3 regions of the Streptosporangium sp. NPDC000095 genome follow, and region 1 is predicted to be linked to each of the others. Evidence: riboswitches for the same ligand, from Rfam matches in the RefSeq annotation. Region 1 holds a riboswitch; each other region holds the start of a gene.

Region 1 (5,435 bases):
AGGGGCCGTACCCGACGAGTTCGTCGACCTCGGCGAGCGCCTCCTGCGCCTGCGGGGTCAGCCACGGACGTCCGGCGGGGCCGAGTCCCACCACGACCACCTCGCCGCGCGCCCTCGCCTCGCCCTGGGTCTCGGCTATGGCGGCGGGCGCGGGGCTCGACGCGTTGACGGGGCTCGGGATCAGCGCCAGCGAGAAGTACGGGACGCTGCCGGGGTCGACCTCGGCCAAAGGCGCCAGGCGCTGCTGCCCGGTGGTGGCGCGCTCGACGTACCAGGCCTCGTCGAGACGCCCGGCCTCGGCCAGCGCGTCGCGGACCTTGGTGAAGGTACGGCCGAGTTTCAGCACCGCGGCCGAGTCGGTGGCCGCCAGGCGCTCGGCGAGCACCTCGGCGGGGAGCGTCCCCGGCAGCACGGTCAGGACCTCGTCCCGCTCGACCAGCGGGCGGCCCAGGACCGCCGAGGCGCCGCTCACCGACGTCACGCCCGGCACGACCTCGGTGACGTAGCGGTGCGACAGACGCTTGTGCATGTGCATGTACGAGCCGTAGAAGAGCGGGTCGCCCTCGCACAGCACCACCACGTCGCGCCCGGCGTCCAGATGGGCGGCCAGCCGCACCGCGCAGGCGGCGTAGAAGTCGTCGATCGCCCCCTGGTAGCCGCCGGGGTGGTCGGTGGTCTCGGTGGTGAGCGGGTAGATGAGCGCCTCCTCGACCTGCCCCTGCCGCAGGTAGGGAGCGGCCACCGAGCGGGCGATGCTGCGGCCGTGGCGGGCACTGTGGAAGGCGATCACGTCCGCCTCGCCGATCAGGCGGGCGGCCTTGACGGTCACCAGCTCGGGGTCGCCGGGGCCGAGTCCCACGCCCCACAGCCGTCCGGTCACGCGTGTGCTCACGTCGTCGCTCACTCCTCCTCGCTCGCGATCGCGTTGACCGCGGCGGCGGTCATCGCGCTTCCGCCCCGGCGTCCGTTCACGACGAGGTGTTCCAACCTCGCCGGGTGCTCAGCGAGGGCCTGTTTGGACTCGGCGGCGCCGATGAAGCCGACCGGGACGCCGAGTACGGCGGCCGGGCGGCCCGCGCCCTCCTCGACCATCTCCAGCAGCCGGAACAGCGCGGTCGGCGCGTTGCCGATCGCGACCACCGAGCCCTGGAGCCTGTCGCGCCACAGTTCCAGTGCCGCGGCGCTGCGGGTGGTGCCCAGCCGCGCGGCGAGCTCCGGCACGCGGGGGTCGCCGAGGGTGCAGATCACCTCGTTGCCCGCGGGAAGGCGGCGCCGGGTCACCCCCGAGGCGACCATCATGGCGTCGCAGAGCACCGGAGCGCCCGCCTGGAGCGCCTCGCGCGCCGAGGCCACGACACCGGGCGACCAGCGCAGGTCGCTCACCAGGTCGACCATCCCGCAGGCGTGGATCATACGGACCGCGACCCGGGCGACGTCTGCGGGCAGGCCGTCCAGGTCGGCTTCCGCGCGGATGGTGGCGAAGGAGCGGCGGTAGATCTCCGCGCCGTCGCGGACGTAGTCGATCACATTTCCCCTCTGGCGGCCGCCACCGCGGCCGCGGTCTCCTCGATGCCGGAGCAGGTCAGGGCGGTGCCGTCCAGTTCCAGGCGGTAACCGTCACCGGTGGCGATCACGTCCGCGACCCGTCCCCTCGGGCGGCCGCAGCGCCTGGCGCAGCCCGCCCAGTGCACGGGGAGCGTATCGGTGCCCGGCCCCATCGTGGACGGCGGGGCCATGCCGATGGCGGTGGCGGCGTCGGCCTGGACGTCGGCGAGGGATTTGGCGCAGCCGGGGCGGCCGGTGCAGGCCGTCACACCGATCCAGGGGGAGGCGGGGTCGACGACCAGCCCGGCGGCCTCCAGACGGGCGGCCGTGCCCGTGACCTCGGCGCGGTCCAGGCCGGGCAGGACCACACCGCGCCATGGCGTGAGCCGGATCTCCCCGCCCGAGGCGGCGTCGGCGAGCAGGAGTGCCTGCGCGGAGGTCAGCCGTCCCAGGGGGATCGCCACCCCGAGCGTCACCCGCGAGCCCTCGCTTCGGGGATCGTCCGGGTCCCCGTCCTCGACTCCGTGGCGGGGACTGTTTCCGGGGCCTGTCTCTCCGGTGACGCCGGTTCGGTTCCCTCGCCGGTCCGTGCTCTCGAAGACGCCGACCGGCCCGGAGGTCACGACGTGCGGTCTCACCGGTTCGAAGGGGGGTGTGTCGGGGAGTCCGAGAGCGGTTCGCATCCGGGTGGCGATCCGGGAGGGCCCGTCGGGAAGTTCGGCGATCCGCCAGGCGGTGACGTCCCGGGTGGCCAGTTCGTCGAGGAACGCCTCGGCGGTGGCGAGCAGGACGGTCACGGCTTCGTCGAGCGGTACGCGCAGGCCGGTGTCGGTTCCGGCGAGGAGCAGCGCGGCCGCGTCCGGTGCCGTGGGCAGGATCGTGGCGTCCGCGCCCAGGCCGGCCACGTCTCCCCGTCCGTCGTCGAGGGCGAACATGAACCGTCCCGGCAGGGCGGCGAGGGCCGGGCGAGCACACAGTCGTCGATCCAGTTCGCCGATCAGAGGGGTGATGTCGGCGATCCCACGGCCGTTCGTTTTCGTGCCGTTCGGAGCATCCCCGCCGTTCGGTCCGCTCGGCCTGCTTGGCTCGTTGATTCCGCTTGGTTCGGGGGGTCCGGTTGGTCTGTTCGGTCTGCCGAATTTGTTTGGTTCGGCCGATCCAGCCGGTCTGCCGGGTTCGTTTGGTTCGGCCGGTCCGTCCACTCCGGTCAGCGGGGAGGCGAGGATGTTGCGGATGCGCTCGTGTGTCGCCGAGGGCAGCAGGCCCGCTCTCGCCATCCGCGCGGCGAATCCGTTTTCCGGACCGCTTTCTGGATTCTCCGGCCCGAGACCGCGCACCTGGACGTTCGCCCGGGAGGTGAGCTCGATGACGCCGTTGCCGTACGCCGTGGCGGCGTCGGCGAGTTCGCGCAGCTGGTAGGGGGTGAGGCGACCTCCGGGTATGCGGACGCGGGCCAGGCCGCCGTCCGCGGCGGGGTGGACCTGGAGGGCCCCGGGGCACGCGTCGAGTCGCGATCGTCCGGAAAAGTCGGCAATGGACACTCAGAGGATGTTAATGCCAGTTTCTTGCAATGCCCCGGACTGCCGTAGTGTCATCGATGGCGACGGCAAGGGAGGAAGCCGGTGTGAATCCGGCGCGGTCCCGCCACTGTAACCGGGGAGCGAACCCCACCCGGGCCACTGTCCGACGAAGGACGGGAAGGCCGGGGTGAGCACCGATCCGGGAGCCAGGAGACTCCAGCCGTCGTGGCCGACGACGACCCGGGGCGAGGACCCCGAGGGAGGAAGCTCCGTGCGCTTTTCGCCGTTCCCCCGCCACACCGCGACATCGCCGTTCCCCCGCTACGACGCGGCATCGCGGTCGCCGCATCACGGTGTGACACCGCCGTTCCCGCGTCACACCGCGACGTCGCCGCTCTCCCGCCGCATCGCGGCTCCCGCGGGCCGTACCGCCACTCCTCTGCCGGGGTGTGGCGCGTGATCCTGCTGCTCTCGACCTCCGACACCGACCTGCTGAGCGCCCGCGCGAGCGGCGCGGACTACCGGCTCGGCAACCCCGCCAGACTCACCGCCGCCGACCTCCCGCCGCTGCTGGAGGGCGCCGACCTGGTCGTGGTCCGCCTGCTCGGCGGGCGCCGCGCCTGGGAGGAGGGGCTGGACGCGCTGCTCGCCGGACCCCGGCCCGTCGTCGTCCTCGGCGGCGAGCAGGCGCCGGACGCCGAGCTGATGGAGCTGTCCACCGTGCCCGGCGGGGTCTGCGCCGAGGCGCACGCCTACCTCGCCCACGGCGGCCCGGCCAACCTGACCGAGCTGCATCACTTCCTGTCCGACACGCTGCTGCTCACCGGCCACGGGTTCGCCGCGCCCGAGCCCACCCCCACCTGGGGAACGCTCGCGCGCGAGACGCGCGGCCAGGACGGACCCGTCGTCGGGGTGCTCTACTACCGGGCCCACCACGTGGCGGGGAACACCGCCTTCGTCGAAGTGCTCTGCTCGGCGATCGAGGACGCGGGCGCGCGGGCGCTGCCGGTGTACTGCGCCTCGCTGCGCACCGCGGAACCCGGCCTGCTGGAGGTCCTGCGCACGGTGGACGCCCTGGTGGTGACCGTGCTCGCCGCGGGCGGCACCCGCCCGGCGACCGCGTCGGCGGGCGGGGACGACGAGGCATGGGACGTCGGCGCGCTCGCCGAGCTGGACGTGCCGATCCTGCAGGGGTTGTGCCTGACGAGCAGCCGGGCCTCCTGGGAGGAGAACGACGACGGCCTGTCCCCGCTGGACGCCGCCACCCAGGTCGCGATCCCCGAGTTCGACGGACGGATCATCACGGTGCCGTTCTCCTTCAAGGAGATCGACGAGGACGGGCTCACCGTCTACGTGGCCGACCCCGAGCGGGCCTCGCGGGTGGCGGGCATCGCGGTGCGCCACGCCGCGCTGCGGCACATCCCGCCCGCCGAGCGGCGGCTGGTGCTGATGCTGTCGGCCTATCCCACCAAGCACGCGCGCATCGGCAACGCCGTCGGCCTGGACACCCCGGCCAGCCTGGTACGGCTGCTGGCCGCGCTCCGCGAGCGCGGTTACGACATCGGCGCCGAGGACGAGCTGCCCGGGGTGAGCGGGCAGGACGGCGACGCGCTCATTCACGCGCTGATCGCCGCGGGCGGGCAGGACCAGGACTGGCTCACCGAGGAACAGCTCGCGGGAAACCCGGTGCGCATCGCGGCGAGCCGGTACGCCGAGTGGTACGCCACCCTCCCCGCGGACCTGCGCGCCCGGATGGAGGAGCACTGGGGCCCGGCGCCCGGCGAGCTGTTCGTGGACCGCTCACGCGATCCCGAGGGCGAGATCGTGCTGGCCGCGCTGCGCTCCGGCAACGTGGTGGTCATGGTGCAGCCGCCGCGCGGCTTCGGCGAGAATCCCATCGCGATCTACCACGATCCCGACCTGCCGCCCAGCCACCACTACCTGGCCGCCTACCGCTGGCTGGCCGACGGCTTCGGCGCGCACGCCGTGGTCCACGTGGGCAAGCACGGCAACCTGGAGTGGCTGCCCGGCAAGTCGGCGGGCCTGTCGGCCTCCTGCGGCCCGGACGCCGCGCTCGGCGACCTGCCGCTCGTCTACCCGTTCCTGGTGAACGACCCGGGCGAGGGCACCCAGGCCAAGCGCCGCGCCCACGCCACCCTGGTCGACCACCTCGTCCCGCCGATGGCCCGCGCCGACAGCTACGGGGACATGGCCAGGCTGGAGCAGCTCCTCGACGAGCACGCCTCCATCGCGGCGATGGACCCGGCCAAGCTGCCCGCGATCCGCGCCCAGATCTGGACGCTCATCCAGGCCGCCAGGCTCGACCACGACCTCGGGGTCGCCGACCGTCCCCACGACGCCGAGTTCGAC
Region 2 (5,435 bases), on a different contig from region 1:
GGAGCAGGCCGAGCACCGCTGTCTTGACCGCGCGCATGCGCTGCCTGGCGGCCATCGAACCGCTCGCGTCCACGACGAACAGCACCAGGTTGCCCTCGCGGCCCTCGCGGACCGCCTCCCTGAGATCGCCGCGGCGCAGCAGCAGTCCTGGCCCGTTCCTGCCCCGCGCGACCTGGTACGGGGCGGCGGCGCCGATGGTGGCCCGCAGGTGGAGGGAGCCGGTGCGGCCCTCGGGGACCCTGGCGCCCGTGGTACGACCCAGGGGTGTCCTGGCGCGTGACCGGCGCCCGGGAGCTCCGGCACCGACGCCCGGGACGGTGAACAGTCTGTTCCCGCTCCCGGGCTCGGCGTCGACGATCTGCTCGCGGGCCGGTGCTCCCCCGGTCGCCTCCGACGGTTCCCGGGGTTTCGCGGCCTGAGCCTCCCCCGCCTCGGCGCCGAGGGTGTCCCGGGCGTCGGCGGCCCCGTGCGGGGAGGCGTCCCCGCCGTCGTGTCCTCCAGAGCCGCCCGGGTCGTCCGAGGTGGCGTCCCCGGCCTCGGAGCCGCCGGATACGGGTTCCGGGCCTCCCTCGTCTCTGCCGGGATCGGGGCCGCCGGGGTCGTCCGGCCCCTGGGGGCCGTCAGGATCGGGGCCGGGGTCGTCGGGGATCCTGTCCAGGAGATCCTGGAGCTTGGACTCGTCCAGGCCGGGCGCGTCGAAGGGGTCACGGCGACGACGGTGCGGGAGCGCGAGCCTGGCCGCCTCCCGGACGTCGTCGGCGGTGACGGAGGTGCGGCCCTGCCAGGCGGCGTGCGCGATCGCCGCGCCGGCGGTGACCAGGTCGGCCCGGAGCCCGTCCACCTCGAAGCCCGCGCAGACGGTGGCGATCTTGAGCAACGCCGCCTCCGGCAGGACGACCTGGGCGACCCCGGCTCGGGCCTCGGCGATGCGCGTGGCCAGCGCCCGCTCCTCGTCCGACCAGGCGGCGGCGAACGCGGCGGGGTCGGCCTCGAAGGCCAGACGGCGCCGGACCACCTCCGCCCGCTGGGACGCCTCCCGCGAGGCCCTTACCTCAACGGTCAGCCCGAAGCGGTCGAGCAGTTGCGGGCGCAGCTCCCCCTCCTCGGGATTCATCGTCCCGACCAGCAGGAACCGGGCGGCGTGCCGTACCGACACCCCCTCGCGCTCGACGTAGCAGGTGCCGAGGGCCGCGGCGTCGAGCAGCAGGTCCACCAGGTGGTCGTGGAGAAGGTTGACCTCGTCGACGTACAGGACACCCCGGTGGGCGCCCGCGAGGAGACCGGGTTCGAAGGATTTCACGCCCTCGGTGAGGGCCCGCTCGATGTCGAGGGAGCCGACGAGGCGGTCCTCGGAGGCGCCGACGGGCAGCTCGACCAGGCGGGCGGGTCTGATGGACCGGGCCGCCGGTCCCTCGGGGGCCTCGTGTGACCCGTGTGGCCCGTCGGGACAGCCGGGGTCGAGGGCGGCGGGGTCGCAGGAGAACCGGCAACCGGTCACCACCTCGACAGGCGGCAGGAGAGCGGCCAGCGCCCGCACGATCGTGGACTTGGCGGTGCCCTTCTCCCCTCTGACCAGTACTCCCCCGACGCGAGGGGAGACCGCGTTGAGGATCAGCGCGAGTTTCAGGTCCTCCAGCCCCACGATCGCGGTGAAGGGATAGCGGGGGTTGCGCACCTTGGGATCTCCTTCGCATCGTCGGGATGTTCATCGCGTTCACGTCGTCGGGTGGTCGCGCCGTCAGGGGAGGTGGCTGAGCCGCCAGCGCCCGCCGCGCCCGGTGAGTGCCACCCGGGCCAGCGGCGCGACGTCGACGCGCCAGAAGGAGCGGGCGGGGGCGCCGAGGACGTGGACGACCGCGGCACGGATGACCGCCGGATGGGTGATCGCGACGGCCCTGCCGGGAGTACGGAGGGCGAGCCAGCCGGAAACCCTGGCGAGGAGCGCGGTGATCGACTCCCCGCCGTGCGGCGCCGCGCCCGGATCGCCGAGCCAGGAGGCGAGCGCCTCGGGCTCCGCGGCCTCGACCTCGCCGAGCGTCATGCCACTCCAGCGGCCGTGGTCGCAGTCGGCGAGCAGCGGGTCGTGCTCCGCCCGCAGGCCGAGCGCCGCCGCCGTCTGAACGCAGCGCAGCTCGGCCGGGCAGGCCGCGGGACCGGGGTCTGCCCAGCCGAGGTACCGCGCCATCCTCTCGGCCCGGCGCAGGCCGCGTTCGTCGAGTGGTTCGTCGACGGGGAACGCGGCCCGCGCCGTCGCCGAGGTGGAGGCGTGGCAGACCAGGAGCAGGCGGGTGACCCCCGAGGGGGTCGTCACACCGGGCCGCGCCTGCGTGCGGCGAAGGCGAACAGCGCGCCGACACCGGCCCAGAAGACCGCCTGGGTTCCTATCGAGGCGATCCGGAAGTCCCACAGGAGATCGGCGGGGAAGCCCTGGGGCACCTCCGAGATCTCCGGCAGGAGGATCCAGGCCGCGACGACGGGGACCAGGAAGGCGGCGCCCGCCGACAGCCAGCGCACCCACGGTTCACTCCGCGAGGCGTAGCGGTGGGCGGCGGTGCCGGCGGCGACGGCGAGGATCCCGATGGCCACGGCGACCAGATAGAGCACGGTGCGCTGGTCGATCGTCTCCGGGTCACCGACCGCCGGTGGGTTGGCGGGATATTTCATGAAAGGGATGAGGACGACGGAGGTGAACGCGGCGGCGGCGAGCGTGACCGCGAGCACCGGTTCCGAGCGAGGTCCCGCCCGGCCGCGTACGGCCGCGTAGACGAGGGAGAACAGTCCCCCGATCGCCAGGCCGTACAGGCCGAGGGCGAGGAAGAGCCCGAAACGCTGCCCGTCCCTGCTGACGAGGGCCTCCTCCTCGTCGTCGTGGGAGTGGGCGGCGGTCCCGGTGTCGTCGTGTGGTTCGGCCGAGGAGGCGGCCGCGGCCGCCTCCTCGAGCGCGATGGCCTGGTCGATGCGTGGTTCGCCGACGGTGTAGGCGAAGACGGCCGCGAGCAGCCCTGCGAGCAGTCCGGCGACGAGGCCCCGGACGATGAGTTTGGAGATCACCTGCGGCTCAGTGGCACGGTACGCCGAGCAGGTGACGTCCGTCGTGCATGAGTTCGTGCAGGTAGTTTCCCGCCTGGGAGATCGCCCCCTGGTCGAAGGTGACCAGATAGGCGAGAAGCAGCAGCGCCGGTACGGCGAGCAGCCAGCGGGTGAGCGAGTGCCATGGGATGGGCTGGGTGTGCGGTGCCGAGATCTGGCTCACGGCCACCTCCTCCGGGATTGACGCGTCCCTTTTCGTAGGTCGGTGGCGGCCGAGTGTGACCTGGCTCCCGGCCCTCGCGGGCCGGATTACAGTGGCGCGACCGCACCGGAATTTCACCGGATTTCCCTCGCACCGCCACAAAGCACCCGGAACGTATCCCGAATCTCCGTCCCCCGTCAATCCAGGTGTCCGGTTTGACGGGATCCGGTAGGCGCGAAGAGGGGGAGGCGGCCCGGCCGGGCCACCTCCCCCTCTCAGGCCCTTCTCAGGCCCCGCTCAGCACGTCACTGCTCGCCGGTGAGCGCCGTCACCAGCTCAGCGGCGGTACGGCAGCGGTCGAACAGCTCGCCCACGTGGGCCTTGGTGCCGCGCAGCGGCTCAAGGGTGGGGACGCGCTGCAGCGACTCACGGCCGGGGATGTCGAAGATGACCGAGTCCCAGGAGGCCGCGGCCACCGACTCGCTGTACTGGCTCAGGCAGCGGCCTCGGAAGTAGGCCCGGGTGTCGTTGGGCGGCACCTCGATGGCCCTCTGGACCTCCTCCTCGGTCACCAGGCGCTGCATGCGGCCCCGGGCGACCAGCCGGTTGTAGAGCCCTCGGTCGGGACGGATGTCGGAGTACTGGAGATCGACGAGCTGCAGACGCGGATGCGACCAGGGAAGGCCGTCACGGGTCCGGTATCCCTCCAGAAGCTCCAGCTTGGCCACCCAGTCGAGCTCGCCGGACAGCTGCATCGGATCCTCCGCCAGGCGGGTGAGGACCGACTCCCAGCGCTCCAGGATGTCCTTGGTGGGCTCGTCCAGGCCGTTGGCGCTGCGCTCCTCGGCATACTTGCGCGCGAGCTCCAGGTATTCCATCTGGAGCTGCACCGCCGTCAGCTTGCGGCCGTCGCGCATGGAGATCTCGTACTTGAGCGTGGGGTCGTGTGAGACCGCGCGCAGGGCCTGGACGGGGTTGTCCACGGCGAGGTCGCGGGTGAAGTAGCCATCCTCGATCATCGCCAGGACGAGCGCGGTGGACCCCAGCTTCAGGTAGGTCGAGATCTCCGACATGTTGGCGTCACCGATGATGACGTGCAGGCGACGGTATTTCTCCGGGTCGGCGTGGGGTTCGTCCCGGGTGTTGATGATCGGCCGCTTGAGCGTCGTCTCCAGCCCCACCTCGACCTCGAAGAAGTCGGCCCGCTGGCTGATCTGGAAACCCTCGCCCCGTGAGTCCTGACCGATGCCGACCTTGCCCGCGCCGGTGACGACCTGCCGGGAGACGAAGAACGGCGTCAGGTGTCTGACGATGTCGGCGAACGAGGTGGCCCGGCGCATGAGGTAGTTCTCATGGCAGCCGTAGGAGGCGCCCTTGTTGTCGGTGTTGTTCTTGTAGAGCTGGATCGGGGCGTTGGCTGGCATCGCCGAGGCGCGAACCGCCGCGTCGTGCATCACCCGTTCGCCCGCCTTGTCCCAGATCACCGCCGCCCGAGGATTGGTGCACTCGGGTGTGGAGTATTCGGGATGGGCGTGGTCCACGTACAACCGGGCCCCGTTGGTGAGAATCACGTTCGCCAGGCCGAGGTCCTCGTCGGTCAGCTGGCTCTGGTCCGCCACCTCCCGCGCGAGGTCGAACCCCCGTGCGTCCCGCAACGGGTTCTCCTCCTCGAAGTCCCATCGCGCGCGCCGTGCCCTGGCGGCCGAGGCCGCCAGATAGGCGTTCACGACCTGAGAGGAGGTCACCATCGCGTTGGCCCCCGGCTGTCCGGGCACGGAGATGCCGTATTCGGTCTCGATGCCCATCACCCGCCGTACCGTCATGCGCACCCTCTGTTCGTCAGGGACTGTTTCTCTCCGTGGTATCTATTCCCGACCCTAGACCCTTCACTATGCCCGGTGGTCGGACAGTTATGGCACCGAAGCCTTTTCGCCCGTTGCGAGGGGGATCGAGGAGAGCGCGGGGAGCTGTGACGGGGACGGGGATGCGGCCCTTCTCCGCCGCACGGATTTGACGAACTCCTGAAGCGGACGCTCGGCCACCCGGTACACCAGATAGGAGAACGCCGTCGCGGCCAGCACCGTGACCAGGGCGGTCAGCGGGGGCGGCAGCACGTCCCGCAGCGCGGGGACGATCAGGACCGCGGCCGGGGTGTGGAACAGGTAGAGCGGGTAGGTGAGCGCGCCCAGGACGACCAGGCCGC
Region 3 (5,435 bases), on a different contig from region 1:
CTCCGAGCCCGTCGACGAGTTCGTCCGGCGGCGCCACACGGAGCTCAGGGCCAGGGGATTGGTCAACGACGAGATCTTCCCCAGGGTCGCCGCCGAGCTGGCGGTACGCCGTGTCGCGGCACCCGAACTCTCCCTGAGACAGCTTCGCCGGATCGTCTACGGGTAGCAGGCGACGGTACCTCGATCGTTTAGCGATGTTCATGGATAAGGAGCGGTTACATGTGCGGAATCGTGGCCTATGTAGGGCCCAAGGACGCGGCGCCCATCCTGCTGGAGGGCCTGCAGCGTCTTGAGTACCGGGGCTACGACTCGGCCGGTGTGGTGATCTCCAACAAGGGCCTCAAGATGCGCAAGGTCAAGGGCCGGGTGGCCGACCTGGCGGCGGTCGTGCCCGCGCGGTTCAAGGGCGGCCTGGGTATCGGTCACACCCGCTGGGCCACCCACGGCGCGCCCAGCGACGTCAACGCCCACCCGCACCTGTCCACCGACGAGCGCATCGCCGTCGTGCACAACGGCATCATCGAGAACGCCGACGAGCTGCGCGCCAAGCTGGAGGCCGATGGTGCGATCTTCCTGTCGGAGACCGACACCGAGGTGCTGTCGCACCTGATCGCCCGCACGGTCAAGGAGTCCGACTCGCTGGAGGAGGCCGTGCGGACCGCGCTCAAGCGGGTCGTCGGCACGTACGGGATCGCGGTGATCGACTCCGAGCGTCCCGGCGAGGTGGTCGTGGCGCGCAACGGCAGCCCCATCGTGCTGGGCATCGGCGAGAAGGAGATGTTCGCCGCGTCCGACGTGGCCGCGCTGGTCCGCTACACGCGCCAGGTGGTGCACCTGGAGGACGGCGAGATCGCCGTGCTGCGGGCCGACGGGTTCAACACCTTCGCCAGCGACGCGCGGGAGACGGCCAAGGAGACGCTGACCGTCGACTGGGAGGCCGGGCACTACGACACCGGCGGCTACGAGCACTACCTGCTCAAGGAGATCTCCGAGCAGCCCGACACGGTGGCCAGGACGCTGCGCGGGCGGCTGGACGACCGCTTCCACATCGCCCACCTGGGCGGTCTCAACATGGACGCGCGGGAGAGCCGCTCGTTCCGCCGAGTGAAGATCATCGGCTGCGGTTCCGCCTACTACTCGGGCCAGATCGGCGCGCAGCTCATCGAGGAACTGGCGCGCATCCCCGCCGACGCGGAGCCGGCGAGCGAGTTCCGCTACCGCAGCCCGGTGGTGGAGGCCGACACCCTCTACGTGGCGATCAGTCAGTCGGGCGAGACCTACGACACCCTCGCCGCCGTGCAGGAGCTCAAGCGCAAGGGCGGCAGGGTGCTCGGCATCGTCAACACGGTGGGCAGCGCGATCGCCCGCGAGTGCGACGGCGGCGTCTACCTGCACGCGGGCCCCGAGGTCTCGGTGGCGAGCACCAAGGCGTTCACCTCGACCGCCGTGGCCTTCGCGCTGCTCGCGCTGCACCTGGGCCGGGTGCGCGACCTGTCTCCCGCCGACGGCCGCAGGATCTGCGACGGCCTGCGCAGGCTGCCGGACCAGATCAAGGAGATCCTGGCGCTGGAGCCGCAGATCAAGGAACTGGCGGGCAAGTACGCCGAGTCGCCGAGCATGATGTTCGTGGGCCGGGTGAGGGGCTATCCGGTGGCCCGCGAGGGCGCGCAGAAGCTCAAGGAGATCTCGTACGTGCACGCCGAGGCCTATCCGGCGAGCGAGCTGAAGCACGGACCACTGGCGCTGATCGGCCCGGACATGCCGACGGTGGCGATCGTCCCCGACGACGAGCTGCTGGACAAGAACCTCACCACGCTGGGTGAGATCCGCGCCCGGGGCGGCCGGGTGCTCATGGTGGGCCACCGCGACGCCGACCCCAAGCTCGCCGACGACTGCGTCGTGGTGCCCAAGAACGAGACCGAGCTGGACCCGATCCTGCTCTCGATCCCGCTGCAGCTCTTCGCCTACCACGCGGCGGTGGCCCTGGGCCGCGACGTCGACAAGCCCAGGAACCTGGCCAAGAGCGTCACGGTGGAGTGAGCCCCGCGCCCTTTCCCTCCCCCCACCTCGTCACAGATAGTGATGGGGTACTAACCTGTGGTATGGGGGGTTCTTGGGGGAAGGGGCGCTTATGCGCCGTAGGGGGTTTTTCGCGCTGGCGGCGGGGGTGCTGCTCGCCGCGGGGTGCGGCGCGAACGACGCCGGCTCGGTGGTGAAGCGCCTGCTCCTCCTCGAACCGACCGCCGACGGCCACGGCTGGGACAGGATCGCGGGCAGGCTGGCGACCGTCGCGGTCCAGGCGGGACTGGCGCGTACCGCGATGGCCGTCGAGCGGGGCGGCGCCCTGGGCTCCGCCCCTCGCGACGCGTTCGGCGCCTTCGGTGCCTTCGGCGGCCCCTTCGCGCGAGAGGGCAGGCTGCTCGTCACCGCGATGCCGATGGTGGCGGCCGCGGAGATCGCCAACACCGTCGCCGTGGTGAACGCCGCCACTCCCATCGCCCGCCTGGTCGGCGACTGGGCGGTCCTGGTCGTCCCCGCCGACTCCCGCCTGCTGACCTTCGAGGACTTCGCCGCGGGGTTGCGCCGGAACCCGGCGGGGCTCGCGGTCGGCGGCCGGTCGGAAGGGGGCTCCGAGCACGTGCTCTACGGCATGATCGGCAAGTGCCTCGGGGTGGACACCCGGCTGCTGGAGTATGCCGGATACCTCACCCCCGAGGACGCCGTGGAGGCGCTCCAGGTGGGCCAGGTGGCGGCCCTGCTGGGATCGGCGCGTGCCCTGCGCTCCGAGATCGCCGCGGGCCGTATGCGGCCCCTGGCGGTCTCCTCCGGCGACCGGATCGACGGGATCGACGCGCCGACGCTCAGAGAGGTCGACGTCCGGCTGGAGTACAGCGACTGGTGCGGCCTGCTGGGGCCCAAGGACATGAGCCCGGAGGACAGGGACGCCGCGATCGCCCTGTGCGACAGGCTCGACGCCGCGCCACGCTGGCGCTCCCTGTGCGCGGCCCACGGCTGGAGCCGGGTCTATCTCAGCGGCGACGACTTTCGCCAGTGGCTCGCCACCGAGACGGCCCGCGCCCGCGGTGTGCTTCACGAGCTCGGGCTACTGAAGTCCTCCGACACAACCTGTTGGGGTAGTTGCGTCAGGCGCCCCTAGATGTAGGATCCTGCTCGTTGCTGGTTCGCCCCGCAGGGGGCGAGGCAAGAGGGAACCCGGTGAGATTCCGGGACTGCCCCGCAGCGGTGAACGGGAACGAAAGCCGTCATTGAGCACTGGGTGATCCATACCTGGGAAGCGACGGCCGGTAGGCATGCGCGTTGCGCCCGTGAGTCCGAAGACCTGCCGGTGACGTGAATGTCCAGGGCCTCGTGGGAGGGCCCGCGGAACGAGGCGATCCGGCGTGCCCGGGATCGCTCGCGGACGCGTGCCATCCGGCGGAGCCTGGGGCGAGTCCGATCGAGCGAGGGGCACCAGGTGACACAGGCATTGGCGGAGACCGCGACGGGGAGCACGGCGGCGACCGCGACGGGCGACAGCGGCGTCGAAGGCGCGGTGGTGACCGCGTCGGGCCATCGCGGCACGGGAAACACCGGGAACGCGCGGAGCGCCGCGGTGGCCGCGACGGGCGACGACGGCGCCGGAAGCACCGGGAGCGCCACGGACGCCCGCAGGCTGGCCATCGACGAGGCCGCCGCCCGGGTGATCACCGATCCCGAGAACTCCAGGGTCGCCGCCGCGATGCTGGCCGAGCTGATCGCCGACGAGGCCGCCGAGCACGGCGTCCGCGCCTTCTCCGAGTCCGTCGCCGCGACCCACGAGGCGGGGCTGGTCGCCGACGGGCTCGCGAGGTTCGTGTCCGCCCACGCCGCGGTCCTGGACGCGCTGGTCGATCCGGAGGCGGACGCCAGGTTCGAGTACTTCGGGCTGCGCACCGTCTACGACCGCTACCTGCTGCGCCACCCGAGGACCCGCAAGGTCCTGGAGCGCCCGCAGCACTTCTTCCTGCGGGTGGCCTGCGGCCTGGCCGAGACCGTCGAGGAGGCCGCCGAGCTGTACGCGCTCATGGCCACCCTGTCCTACCTGCCCAGTTCGCCCACGCTGTTCAACTCGGGCTCGCGCAGGCCCCAGCTCTCCTCGTGCTTCCTGCTCGACTCGCCCCGCGACGAGCTGGAGTCCATCTACGAGCGCTACGGGCAGGTCGCGCGGCTGTCGAAGTACGCGGGGGGCATCGGGATCGCCTGGACCAGGGTCCGCTCGCGGGGCTCGCTGATCCGGGGCACCAACGGACACTCCAACGGCATCGTGCCCTGGCTGCGCACGCTCGACTCCAGCGTCGCCGCGGTGAACCAGGGAGGCCGCCGCAAGGGCGCGGCCTGCGTCTACCTGGAGCCCTGGCACGCCGACGTCGAGGAGTTCCTGGAACTGCGCGACAACACCGGCGAGGAGGCCCGCCGCACGCACAACCTGAACCTGGCCAACTGGATCCCCGACGAGTTCATGCGCCGGGTCGAGGCCGACGGCCTCTGGTCGCTGTTCGACCCCAAGGAGGTCCCGCACCTCACCGACCTGTACGGCGCCGCGTTCGACGACGCCTACCGGGCCGCCGAGGCCGAGGGCCGCTTCACCCGGCGGATCCCCGCCCGCACCCTGTACGGGCGGATGATGCGCACGCTCGCCCAGACCGGCAACGGCTGGATGACCTTCAAGGACGCGGCGAACCGTACCTCCAACCAGACGGCGAGGCCCGAGAACGTCATCCACCTGTCGAACCTCTGCACCGAGATCCTGGAGGTCACCGGCGACGCCGAGACCGCCGTCTGCAACCTCGGCTCGATCAACCTCGCCGCCCACCTGTCAGGGGACCTCGAGGACGGGATCGACTGGGCGCGGCTGCGCGCGACGGTCCGTACCGCGGTGCGGTTCCTCGACCGGACCATCGACCTGGGTTTCTACCCGACTCCCGAGGCGGAGGCGGCCAACCGGCGGTGGCGTCCGATCGGGCTCGGCCTGATGGGCCTGGCCGACGTGCTGTTCGCGCTGCGGCTGCCGTTCGACTCGCCGCGCGCGCTGGAGCTGTCCACCCGGATCTCCGAGGAGATCGCGCTCGCCGCCTACCGGACCTCCTCGGACCTGGCCGTCGAGCGTGGCCGCCATCCCTCGTACGAGGAGACCAGGGCCGCCGCCGGGGTGCTGCACCCCGACCACTACGGGGCCGCGACGTCGGCCGCGTGGACGGAGCTCAGGGGGCGGATCGCGGAGACCGGCCTGCGCAACTCGCTGATGATCGCGATCGCGCCGACGGCCACGATCGCCTCCATCGCCGGCTGCTACGAGTGCATCGAGCCGCAGGTCTCCAACGTCTTCAAGCGCGAGACCCTCTCGGGGGAGTTCCTCCAGGTCAACCGCTATCTCGTCCGCGACCTCCAGGCCCGCG

The links. Region 1 has a riboswitch for cobalamin ahead of cobN (cobaltochelatase subunit CobN). Riboswitches for the same ligand answer to the same signal wherever they lie in the genome.
Region 2: linked by a shared signal. The riboswitch ahead of ACFY3V_RS21110 (CbtB-domain containing protein) and the one ahead of cobN (cobaltochelatase subunit CobN) in region 1 are both predicted to bind cobalamin.
Region 3: linked by a shared signal. The riboswitch ahead of ACFY3V_RS11890 (ribonucleoside-diphosphate reductase subunit alpha) and the one ahead of cobN (cobaltochelatase subunit CobN) in region 1 are both predicted to bind cobalamin.

Annotation. Positions count from the first base shown of each region.
Region 1 covers NZ_JBIAZS010000016.1:82,216-87,650, forward strand. Annotated here, with positions in the region: gene ACFY3V_RS30265 (precorrin-2 C(20)-methyltransferase) at 1-880, opposite strand, end outside; gene ACFY3V_RS30270 (precorrin-8X methylmutase) at 901-1,527, opposite strand; gene ACFY3V_RS30275 (precorrin-3B synthase) at 1,524-3,086, opposite strand; cobalamin riboswitch at 3,108-3,303, shown strand; gene cobN (cobaltochelatase subunit CobN) at 3,522-5,435, shown strand, end outside.
Region 2 covers NZ_JBIAZS010000009.1:132,191-137,625, forward strand. Annotated here, with positions in the region: gene ACFY3V_RS21095 (VWA domain-containing protein) at 1-1,675, opposite strand, end outside; gene ACFY3V_RS21100 (histidine phosphatase family protein) at 1,739-2,311, opposite strand; gene ACFY3V_RS21105 (CbtA family protein) at 2,308-3,051, opposite strand; gene ACFY3V_RS21110 (CbtB-domain containing protein) at 3,059-3,253, opposite strand; cobalamin riboswitch at 3,288-3,418, opposite strand; gene dop (depupylase/deamidase Dop) at 3,538-5,055, opposite strand; gene ACFY3V_RS21120 (acyltransferase) at 5,143-5,435, opposite strand, start outside.
Region 3 covers NZ_JBIAZS010000004.1:234,410-239,844, reverse strand. Annotated here, with positions in the region: gene ACFY3V_RS11905 (hypothetical protein) at 1-166, shown strand, start outside; gene glmS (glutamine--fructose-6-phosphate transaminase (isomerizing)) at 220-2,040, shown strand; gene ACFY3V_RS11895 (tripartite tricarboxylate transporter substrate-binding protein) at 2,132-3,157, shown strand; cobalamin riboswitch at 3,162-3,363, shown strand; gene ACFY3V_RS11890 (ribonucleoside-diphosphate reductase subunit alpha) at 3,476-5,435, shown strand, end outside.